2 regions of the Serratia sp. HNCC26DJ244 genome follow, and region 2 is predicted to be linked to the other one. Evidence: predicted binding sites of a transcription regulator. Region 2 holds the regulator's gene; the other holds the start of a gene.

Region 1 (4,486 bases), on a different contig from region 2:
ATGCTTACTGACCTGTTTGCGTCGCAAGGCTGTCAAGATAGCGTTCGGCATCCAGTGCGGCCATACAGCCAGTCCCTGCAGAGGTAATTGCCTGACGATAGATGTGATCCATAACATCACCAGCGGCAAATATCCCGGGAATAGAGGTTTGTGTTGCGTTGCCGTGAATACCGGATTGCACTTTGATATAACCATTTTCCAGCTCAAGCTGGTCACCAAAGATGGCCGTATTTGGGCTATGGCCAATCGCGATAAACACACCTGCCACCGCCAGTTCTTCGGTTTTATCCTCAGCTTGAGTACTGCGCAGGCGAACACCTGTCACCCCCATCTGATCACCCAGCACTTCATCCAATGTGCTGTTGGTGTGTAGAATAATGTTGCCGTTCTTTACTTTTTCCATCAGGCGATTGATGAGGATCTTTTCACTGCGGAAACTGTCACGACGATGGATCAGGTGCACCTCTGCAGCAATGTTAGACAGGTAGAGTGCCTCTTCTACGGCAGTATTGCCACCGCCAACTACCGCGACTTTCTGGTTACGATAGAAAAAACCATCACAGGTCGCACAGGCGGAAACGCCTTTCCCCTTGAACTGTTGCTCTGACGGTAGCCCTAAATAACGTGCTGATGCGCCGGTAGCGATAATCAGGGCATCGCAGGTGTACTCATTATCGTCGTCACCAAATAGGCGAAAAGGCGCTTTTTGCAATTCGACACGGGTGATATGGTCGAAAATAATGTTGGTATCGAACTTTGCCGCATGTTCACGCATACGTTCCATTAGGGCTGGGCCGGTCAGCCCTTCAGCATCCCCCGGCCAATTCTCCACTTCGGTGGTGGTGGTCAATTGGCCACCTTGCTCCATACCGGTGATCAACACGGGGTTCAGGTTGGCGCGTGCGGCATAAACTGCGGCGGTATAGCCCGCAGGGCCGGAGCCTAGGATCAATAACTTGCTGTGTTTAGCGTTGCCCATTTCAATAACCTCTTTTTGCACAATGGCAGATAATGATGCTGATTGTAGGGAAAATGCCCGCGTAAAAAAAGTGTTAAGGCGCGTTGTTAATGATTTGTTGAATGGCAAAAAATGAGTCGGTATCTTTGATGCGAAATGAATCGGGCAAAATAGCGACGGATTGCAGAATAGGGCTATCCACGTGGCTTTTCCGCTTCTGTTGGGGATGAATTTCCATCAGGCAAGTGGCACGTTCTACTGATTTTAGTTCTTTTACTTTGACAATCGGCTGTGCATTTGCGAAAACATCAGAGGAAGGAGAAATTTTTTCCGGACTGACAGCGAATTTTAGTATTAACATCCAGACTGATTCAAATTGCAGCCAGGTGGCAGACGGGTAAATCCGCATCAGCGTCGCTTATTATTGCCTTAGGGTGACTAAGTATAGCCAAACCCCCGCTGTTTGAATGAGAATGGGTATCAAGAACGAACTCTCCTGATTAACCAAGGAGGGGGACGCTTACCACTGGCATCGAGTCTTCGCTTGGAACAAACCCTGCCTTGGTACATTGTTTTGGCTTAGGGTGTAAGTGCAGGGAAGAACATAAGAGAGACAACAATAATGGCAGAGAATAAAAAACGACCAGGTAAAGACCTGGACCGCATCGACCGCAACATTCTTAATGAGCTACAAAAAGATGGGCGGATTTCTAACGTCGAGCTTTCGAAACGTGTCGGTTTATCCCCAACACCTTGTTTAGAGCGTGTGCGCCGTCTTGAGCGTCAGGGCTTTATCAATGGTTATACCGCATTGCTTAACCCCCATTATCTGGATGCTTCCTTACTGGTTTTCGTGGAAATTACCTTGAACCGCGGTGCGCCAGATGTGTTTGAACAGTTCAATGCTGCGGTGCAGAAATTGGAAGAGATCCAGGAGTGTCACTTGGTTTCAGGTGATTTCGACTATCTGTTGAAAACCCGTGTACCGGATATGTCAGCTTACCGTCGGTTGCTGGGTGAAACGCTATTGCGTTTACCAGGGGTTAATGACACCCGCACTTATGTGGTTATGGAAGAAGTTAAGCAAACCAATCGTCTGGTTATCAAAACACGGTAACACGCAGGTGCAAAACCTGATTAAATTCGCTATACTCCTGTTTATTCATACAGTTTTAGCGCCGAGAAAATTTCTCGGCGTTGTTACGCTGTCAGCTAACAGGAACCTGGAGAGCCTTTCTTGAGCCAGGAATACACAGAAGATAAAGACGTTACTCTAAAAAAACTCAGCAGTGGGCGGCGTTTGCTCGAAGCTATGCTGCTGGTGGTGGCGGTTTGCGCCATCTACCTGATGGTTGCCCTGCTCAGTTTCAATCCATCTGATCCTAGTTGGTCACAAACCGCATGGCATGAGCCTATCTACAATTTGGGGGGCAGTGTTGGTGCCTGGTTGGCCGATACCTTGTTCTTCACTTTTGGCGTACTTGCCTACGCGATCCCCCCGATCATGCTGATTCTTTGCTGGGTGAGTTACCGCCAAACTGAGGATGGCGATTATATTGACTATTTTGCGTTGGCATTGCGCCTGATCGGCACTTTAGCGCTGGTACTGACCTCTTGTGGTCTGGCGGCACTGAATGTTGATGACCTCTATTATTTTGCTTCCGGCGGGGTAATTGGCAGCTTATTGAGTAATGCCATGTTGCCTTGGTTCAATGGCATTGGTGCAACGTTGGCGTTACTTTGTGTTTGGGCTGCGGGTTTAACCTTGTTCACCGGTTGGTCATGGCTGACGATTGCTGAGAAAATCGGCTGGGTAGTGTTGAGTGCTGCCACCTTTATGACCAATCGTTCCCGTCGTGAAGAGCATTACCACGATGATGATCTTGAGCTAGATGAAGATATTGAACCCCGCAATGGTATTGAATACCGCGATGGTAATGATGTCCGCGTGTTTGAAGATCGGCCTGAGCTAACGACTCATGAGCCTATGACCGCGGTCTCTGCTGATGCAATTGCGGATGATGGCGATGTGCTGTTTTCTACCCCTTCCGTGGCGGAAATGGCCCAAGAAGTAGCAGAAGAAGTAGCGGAGGATGTTGCTGACCCCTTATTGAGTGGCTTACGAGCCAGCAGCGATGACTATCCGACTGCTGAGTTCGAACCTGCGGGTATGCTGCGCTCTACCCTGCCTGACGCCGCGATACCACCAGCAGGTATCATGGCGCCTGAAGCGTCTGCCGCAGACAATTCTCTGCCCCTAGGGCTGGCTGCAGAGGCTGATATGCCGCCGTTGTATTCATTCGAAATCCCTACCGATAAGGCTGTTGAGTCTAATACAAGCCATTCGGCAACCTCTTATCTGGAAATAGAAAACGATCCCCGGATGGGTAACTGGCAGATAACGGATACGGCACAAGCAGAACTTTCACCACTTGATTTTACTGCAGCTCAACGTGATAGCGATGGTGCGCTTGACCCGGCTGGTAGTGCGGCGTTGGGGGCGGTGAATAACCTGTTTACACCCGCATTCACCGCAACTAATGACGCCAGTTCGCAGATTAAGCAGGGTATTGGCCCTGAACTGCCCCGGCCAAATCGGGTACGGATCCCAACCCGGCGTGAGTTGGCTTCTTATGGTATCAAACTGCCTTCTCAGCGCATGGCTGAGCAACAGCAACAACAGCAACAGCAACAGCAACAGCAACAACAGCAACAACAGCAACAACAGCAACAACAGCAACAAGCACAGCGTGTGGACGACTTTTTGCAGCAGCAACCCCAGGATGATGCTCAGCAGGAAGCCTTATTAGGTCAGGCTTTTGCCGAGCAGCAGAGCCAACGCTATGGCGAAGGGTATCAGCCAGACCAACAAGCGGATGAAGAGGCACAGAACCAGGCTGCACTAGCCCAGGCATTTGCTGCACAACAGCAGGCTCGCTATGGTGAAGAGTACCGGGAATCTGAACCTGTAGAGCTTTCTCCACCTGCTTCTTTCTCTCAACGCGGTTTTGGCATTACGCCAACCACCGATCAGTTTGATGATGGCCCAAAAGAACCGTTATTCAACTTATCGCCTCAGCTTGAAGATCGTATTGAGCTGCAAAGCGAGCAAGAAGATGATGTGCCTTTTGGTCAATATGAATCTGCAGTGCCAGCCTATTCGAGCACACCGGTTTCAGCGCCGCGAGTGCCAGCACCGCAACCTCAATCACCACAAACAGAAGTTGCACCGGCGATGGATAGCTTGATCCATCCATTCCTGATGCGCAATGATCTGCCACTGCAGAAGCCAACAACGCCATTGCCGACATTAGATCTGCTGACGGAAGCGCCAAAAGATATTGAGCCGGTAGATACTTTTGTCTTAGAGCAAAAGGCGCGCTTGGTAGAAGCTAGCCTGGCGGATTATCGGGTAAAAGCGGATGTTGTCGACATTCTGCCTGGCCCAGTTATTACGCGTTTTGAGCTGGATTTGGCACCAGGTGTTAAAGCGGCGCGTATTTCAAGCCTGTCGCGCGATCTGGCTCG
Region 2 (4,486 bases):
TAGGCACCTCTCGGCGATTGCCGATGAATATGATAAAATCAGCGCCTATTCACCTACCGGGATATTGGCGATGAACTCAACCAATCAGGAAAAGCTACTCGCGCAGGCTGAACAACTCTGTCAGCAGCGCAATGTAAGGCTGACCCCACAACGGCTGGAAGTGTTACGTCTGATGACTGAACAACCCGGAGCCATCAGTGCTTACGATCTACTGGATCTGTTACGTATCGCAGAACCTCAGGCCAAACCGCCCACCGTCTATCGAGCACTGGATTTCTTACTGGAGCAAGGGTTTATTCACCGCATAGAATCTGCTAACAGCTACGTACTGTGCCATCACTTCGAACAGCCGATGCACACCTCAGCGCTATTTATCTGCGATCGCTGCAGGCAAGTCACTGAACGGACGACAGAGGGTGTGGAAGAAACACTACAGAAACTCGCCCTGGAATCAGGTTTTGTCTTACGCCACAGTGTGGTTGAAGCACATGGGTTATGCTCCGCCTGTGTTGAAATAGAAGCCTGTAACCACAAACACAGTTGCCAGCATGATCACAGCATAGTGATAAAGAAAAAATAGAGAGTTCACACTCCTTTCAAACCGCAGTAAAACAGGTGACCTTATTCACCCTTGGCAGGGAGTGAAAACCAGGTACCACGCACCTGATGACGGTGCCATATCCACCCCAGCGCAACACCACGTAATGCCAGGAATACAGCCAAAGCCAGCCATAGCGCATGATTACCTAATAGTGGCAGTGTAAATAAAGTCAGCCCATAACCCGCTGCTGCCACCACCATGCTGTTGCGCATTTCAGTGCCACGGGTGGCACCAATAAACATACCATCCAGTAAATAACACCAGACTCCCACCACAGGCAGCACGACTTGCCAGAGAAGATAGTGACCGGCCAAGGTACGCAACAGCGGTAATGAGGTTAAAGCCGCGACAATATAAGGCCCGGTAAACAGATAAACCGTGGCAAAGCCCAGTGCCAGCATACCTGCCTGGCGACAAGCGGCATACCATATCGCATGCAATTGACGGTCGTCCCTTGCGCCATAGGCGTAACCGGAATGGACCTCAACGGCATAAGCAAAGCCATCCAAAGCATAGGCGGTAAATGTTAACAAACTCATCAATATCGCATTGACGGCCACCACATCACTCCCCATGCGCGCCGCAAAAATCGTTAACGAAGAGAAACACAATTGCAGCAGGAGTGAGCGCAGCATGATATCGCGGTTAAGTGCCAACAAGCGACGTAAGTTACCGCGCCAGGCATGCCGCAACATCGCTAATGAGATGCCACGTGAACATAATACCCGCCAAGCAAGCCATAACCCCAACAGCAGTGTGGCATACTCCGCCAGCACCGTTGCCGTGGCAGCCCCCGAGACACCCCAACCCAAGCCGATCACCAGCACGATATCCAACACGATATTCAGCAGATTACCCGCTATCAGCATCACCACCGGCGCACGCACATATTGAACACCGAGCAACCAGCCGAGCAATACCATATTCGCCAGTGCTGCCGGGGCACTCAGCCAGCGGATCTCCAGAAACCGTCTAGCCTGTACTAATACCGCTTGATCACCACCGACAATATGTAATGCCAGCGAGATCAGTGGGCCACGGAGTAACACTATGGTTAAGCCAATCAACAGCGCTAACAGCAACGGCTGCATAAAAGTACGCGCCAAGCGCTGTGGGTCCCCTGCCCCTAACGCCTGCGCCGTTAACCCGGTGGTACTCATGCGCAAAAATAGTAACAACATAAACAGGAAATTGGTCGCCATTGCACCAACCGCTACCCCACCAAGATAAATTGCGCTATCAAGATGGCCGATAACCGCTGTATCCACCAAACCAAGCAGAGGAACCGTGATATTGGAAAAGATCATTGGCAATGCCAGACGCCACAGTATTTTGTCAGCAGGGCTGGTGAAGGTAGCGAGTAAACGCATTGCGATCTATTCCGACGGCAGAAGTAGAGTTGTTGACATGGACAGAATATCGCCCCGCTATTGAGGCGATATACCTATTTGATTAGATAACATGACAAAAAAGAGGTGTCAGAGCCAGTCACCGTTGCGGATCACGCCCACCGCCAAGCCTTCAATCGTGAAATTCTGATGCTTCAAATCCACCACTATTGGCTGAAACTCACTGTTTTCTGGCAATAACTCAACAATATTACCCTGTTTCTTCAGGCGCTTTACTGTCACTTCATCTTCAATACGAGCCACCACCACCTGGCCGTTACGCACATCCTGAGTTTTATGCACCGCCAGCAGATCGCCATCCAAAATACCGATATCGCGCATAGACATCCCACTGACGCGCAACAGGAAATCCGCACTAGGGTGAAATAAGCCCGGGTCAACTTTATAGTGCCCTTCAATATGTTGCTGAGCTAACAAGGGTTCGCCCGCCGCCACCCGGCCAACCAAGGGTAACCCTTCTTCCTCTTCCATCAGCAAGCGGATACCGCGAGAAGCCCCGGAAACCACTTCAATAACACCTTTGCGGGCCAGAGCTTTCAGGTGCTCTTCTGCCGCATTTGGTGAGCGAAACCCCAGGCGCATTGCGATCTCGGCACGTGTTGGTGGCATGCCCGTTTGTGAAATATGATCGCGAATCAGATCATAGACCTCTTGCTGTCTGGTAGTTAGTGCTTTCATTCCGCCCCCTGTTTGTTTATACAGTCATGCTGTGAGTATATACAGGTAAACCAGGATTGGGAATCAATTCATAAATAAAAATCAGGGATTAGCGAGATTGATCGCACCCCATGACATCGGTTTACTCGTCAGGCAAAGTGATCCCAGAGCACCGAGATCCAGACAAACAGCGCCAACATAATCGTCAGAAAGACCGCGGCTGAAGCCATGTCTTTCGATCGCCCGGAAAGCTCATGATATTCAGTTCCCACCCGATCAACGATCGCTTCAATCGCACTGTTGATAATTTCAATAATCACCACCAGCACCAGGGAGCCGATCAATAAAATGCGCGCTATCGCCCCCACATCAAGCCATATCGCCAGTACGATAGCCACCACGGCCACCACCAGTTCCTGGCGGAAAGCAGCCTCATTGCGCCAGGCTGCAATTAATCCTTTATATGAATAGCCAACAGCTTTAATAATACGTGTCATGCCAGTAATTTGATTTGCCATGTTTCATCTCACAAGGTAGGTCATCGTTTCAATACCACAGACCTGTTACACGGTTTCTGGTATGCTTTCAGCGCAATTGCTAACAAGAGGCTTCAGGTCGTTATGTCAGGTTGGCGTAAAATTTATTATAACCTATTGAATTTACCACTTAAATTTTTGGTAAAAAGTAAAATCATCCCTTCAGACCCCATTTCGGAGTTAGGGTTGGATCCGTCTAGGCCGATTTTGTATGTTTTGCCTTATAATTCCAAGGCAGATTTACTCACTCTGCGTACCCAATGTCTGGCGCAGGATCTGCCCGACCCCCTTGAGCCACTTGAAATCGATGGCTCCGTGTTGCCCAGCCATGTGTTTATCCATGAAGGGCCACGCGTCTTTCGCTACTACACACCGAAAGAAGAGTCGGTAAAACTGTTCCATGATTATCTGGATCTTCACCGCAGTAATCCAGATCTTGATATCCAAATGTTACCGGTGTCAGTGATGTTTGGTCGTTCCCCTGGGCGTGAAGGGCAGGGAGCCCCCCACCTGCGCCTGCTAAACGGTGTGCAAAAATTCTTCGCCATACTCTGGTTGGGCCGCGATAGCTTTGTCCGCTTCTCCAACACCGTTTCTTTACGCCGTATGGCAACCGAACATGGTACAGATAAAACCATTGCACAAAAACTGGCGCGCGTAGCGCGGATGCATTTCTCTCGCCAACTCCTGGCCGCCGTTGGGCCTAGTCTGCCTGTTCGTCAGGATCTGTTCAATAAGCTGCTGGCCTCCAAGGCCATTGAGAAAGCAGTAGAAGATGAAGCTCGCAGCAAGAAGATCTCTTACGAAAAAGCCCAACAGAACGCTATTTCCTTAATGGAAGAGATCGCGGCTAATTTCTCTTATGAAGCGGTACGTCTCTCTGATCGCGTCCTGAGTTGGACCTGGAACCGCCTCTATCAGGGTATTAATGTCACTAAGGCCGAACGAGTTAGGCAATTGGCACAAGATGGTCATGAGATAGTCTATGTACCCTGCCACCGCAGCCATATGGATTACCTCTTGCTTTCCTATGTGCTCTACCACCAAGGGCTGGTTCCCCCGCATATCGCCGCAGGGATTAACCTCAATTTCTGGCCTGCCGGGCCGATTTTCCGCCGTTTGGGGGCATTCTTTATCCGTCGTACCTTTAAAGGTAACAAACTTTATTCTACGGTTTTCCGTGAATACCTTGGTGAACTATTCACCCGTGGCTATTCGGTAGAATATTTTGTTGAGGGTGGGCGTTCTCGTACTGGCCGGTTACTGGAGCCGAAAACCGGCAC

What was found. The regulator LexA, encoded in region 2, represses DNA repair genes until DNA is damaged. The targets are predictions, from matches to a motif close to TNCTGTATGTACATACAGNA.
Region 1: a site for LexA is predicted at 2,111-2,130, ahead of AC2A06_RS15610 (DNA translocase FtsK 4TM domain-containing protein). Genes of this name have one in related genera too.

The regions. Positions count from the first base shown of each region.
Region 1 covers NZ_JBXUGO010000022.1:6,009-10,494, reverse strand. Annotated here, with positions in the region: gene trxB (thioredoxin-disulfide reductase) at 5-979, opposite strand; gene AC2A06_RS15620 (hypothetical protein) at 1,053-1,367, opposite strand; gene lrp (leucine-responsive transcriptional regulator Lrp) at 1,581-2,075, shown strand; gene AC2A06_RS15610 (DNA translocase FtsK 4TM domain-containing protein) at 2,196-4,486, shown strand, end outside.
Region 2 covers NZ_JBXUGO010000006.1:44,138-48,623, reverse strand. Annotated here, with positions in the region: gene zur (zinc uptake transcriptional repressor Zur) at 71-580, shown strand; gene dinF (MATE family efflux transporter DinF) at 622-1,971, opposite strand; gene lexA (transcriptional repressor LexA) at 2,080-2,688, opposite strand; gene AC2A06_RS06900 (diacylglycerol kinase) at 2,817-3,185, opposite strand; gene plsB (glycerol-3-phosphate 1-O-acyltransferase PlsB) at 3,288-4,486, shown strand, end outside.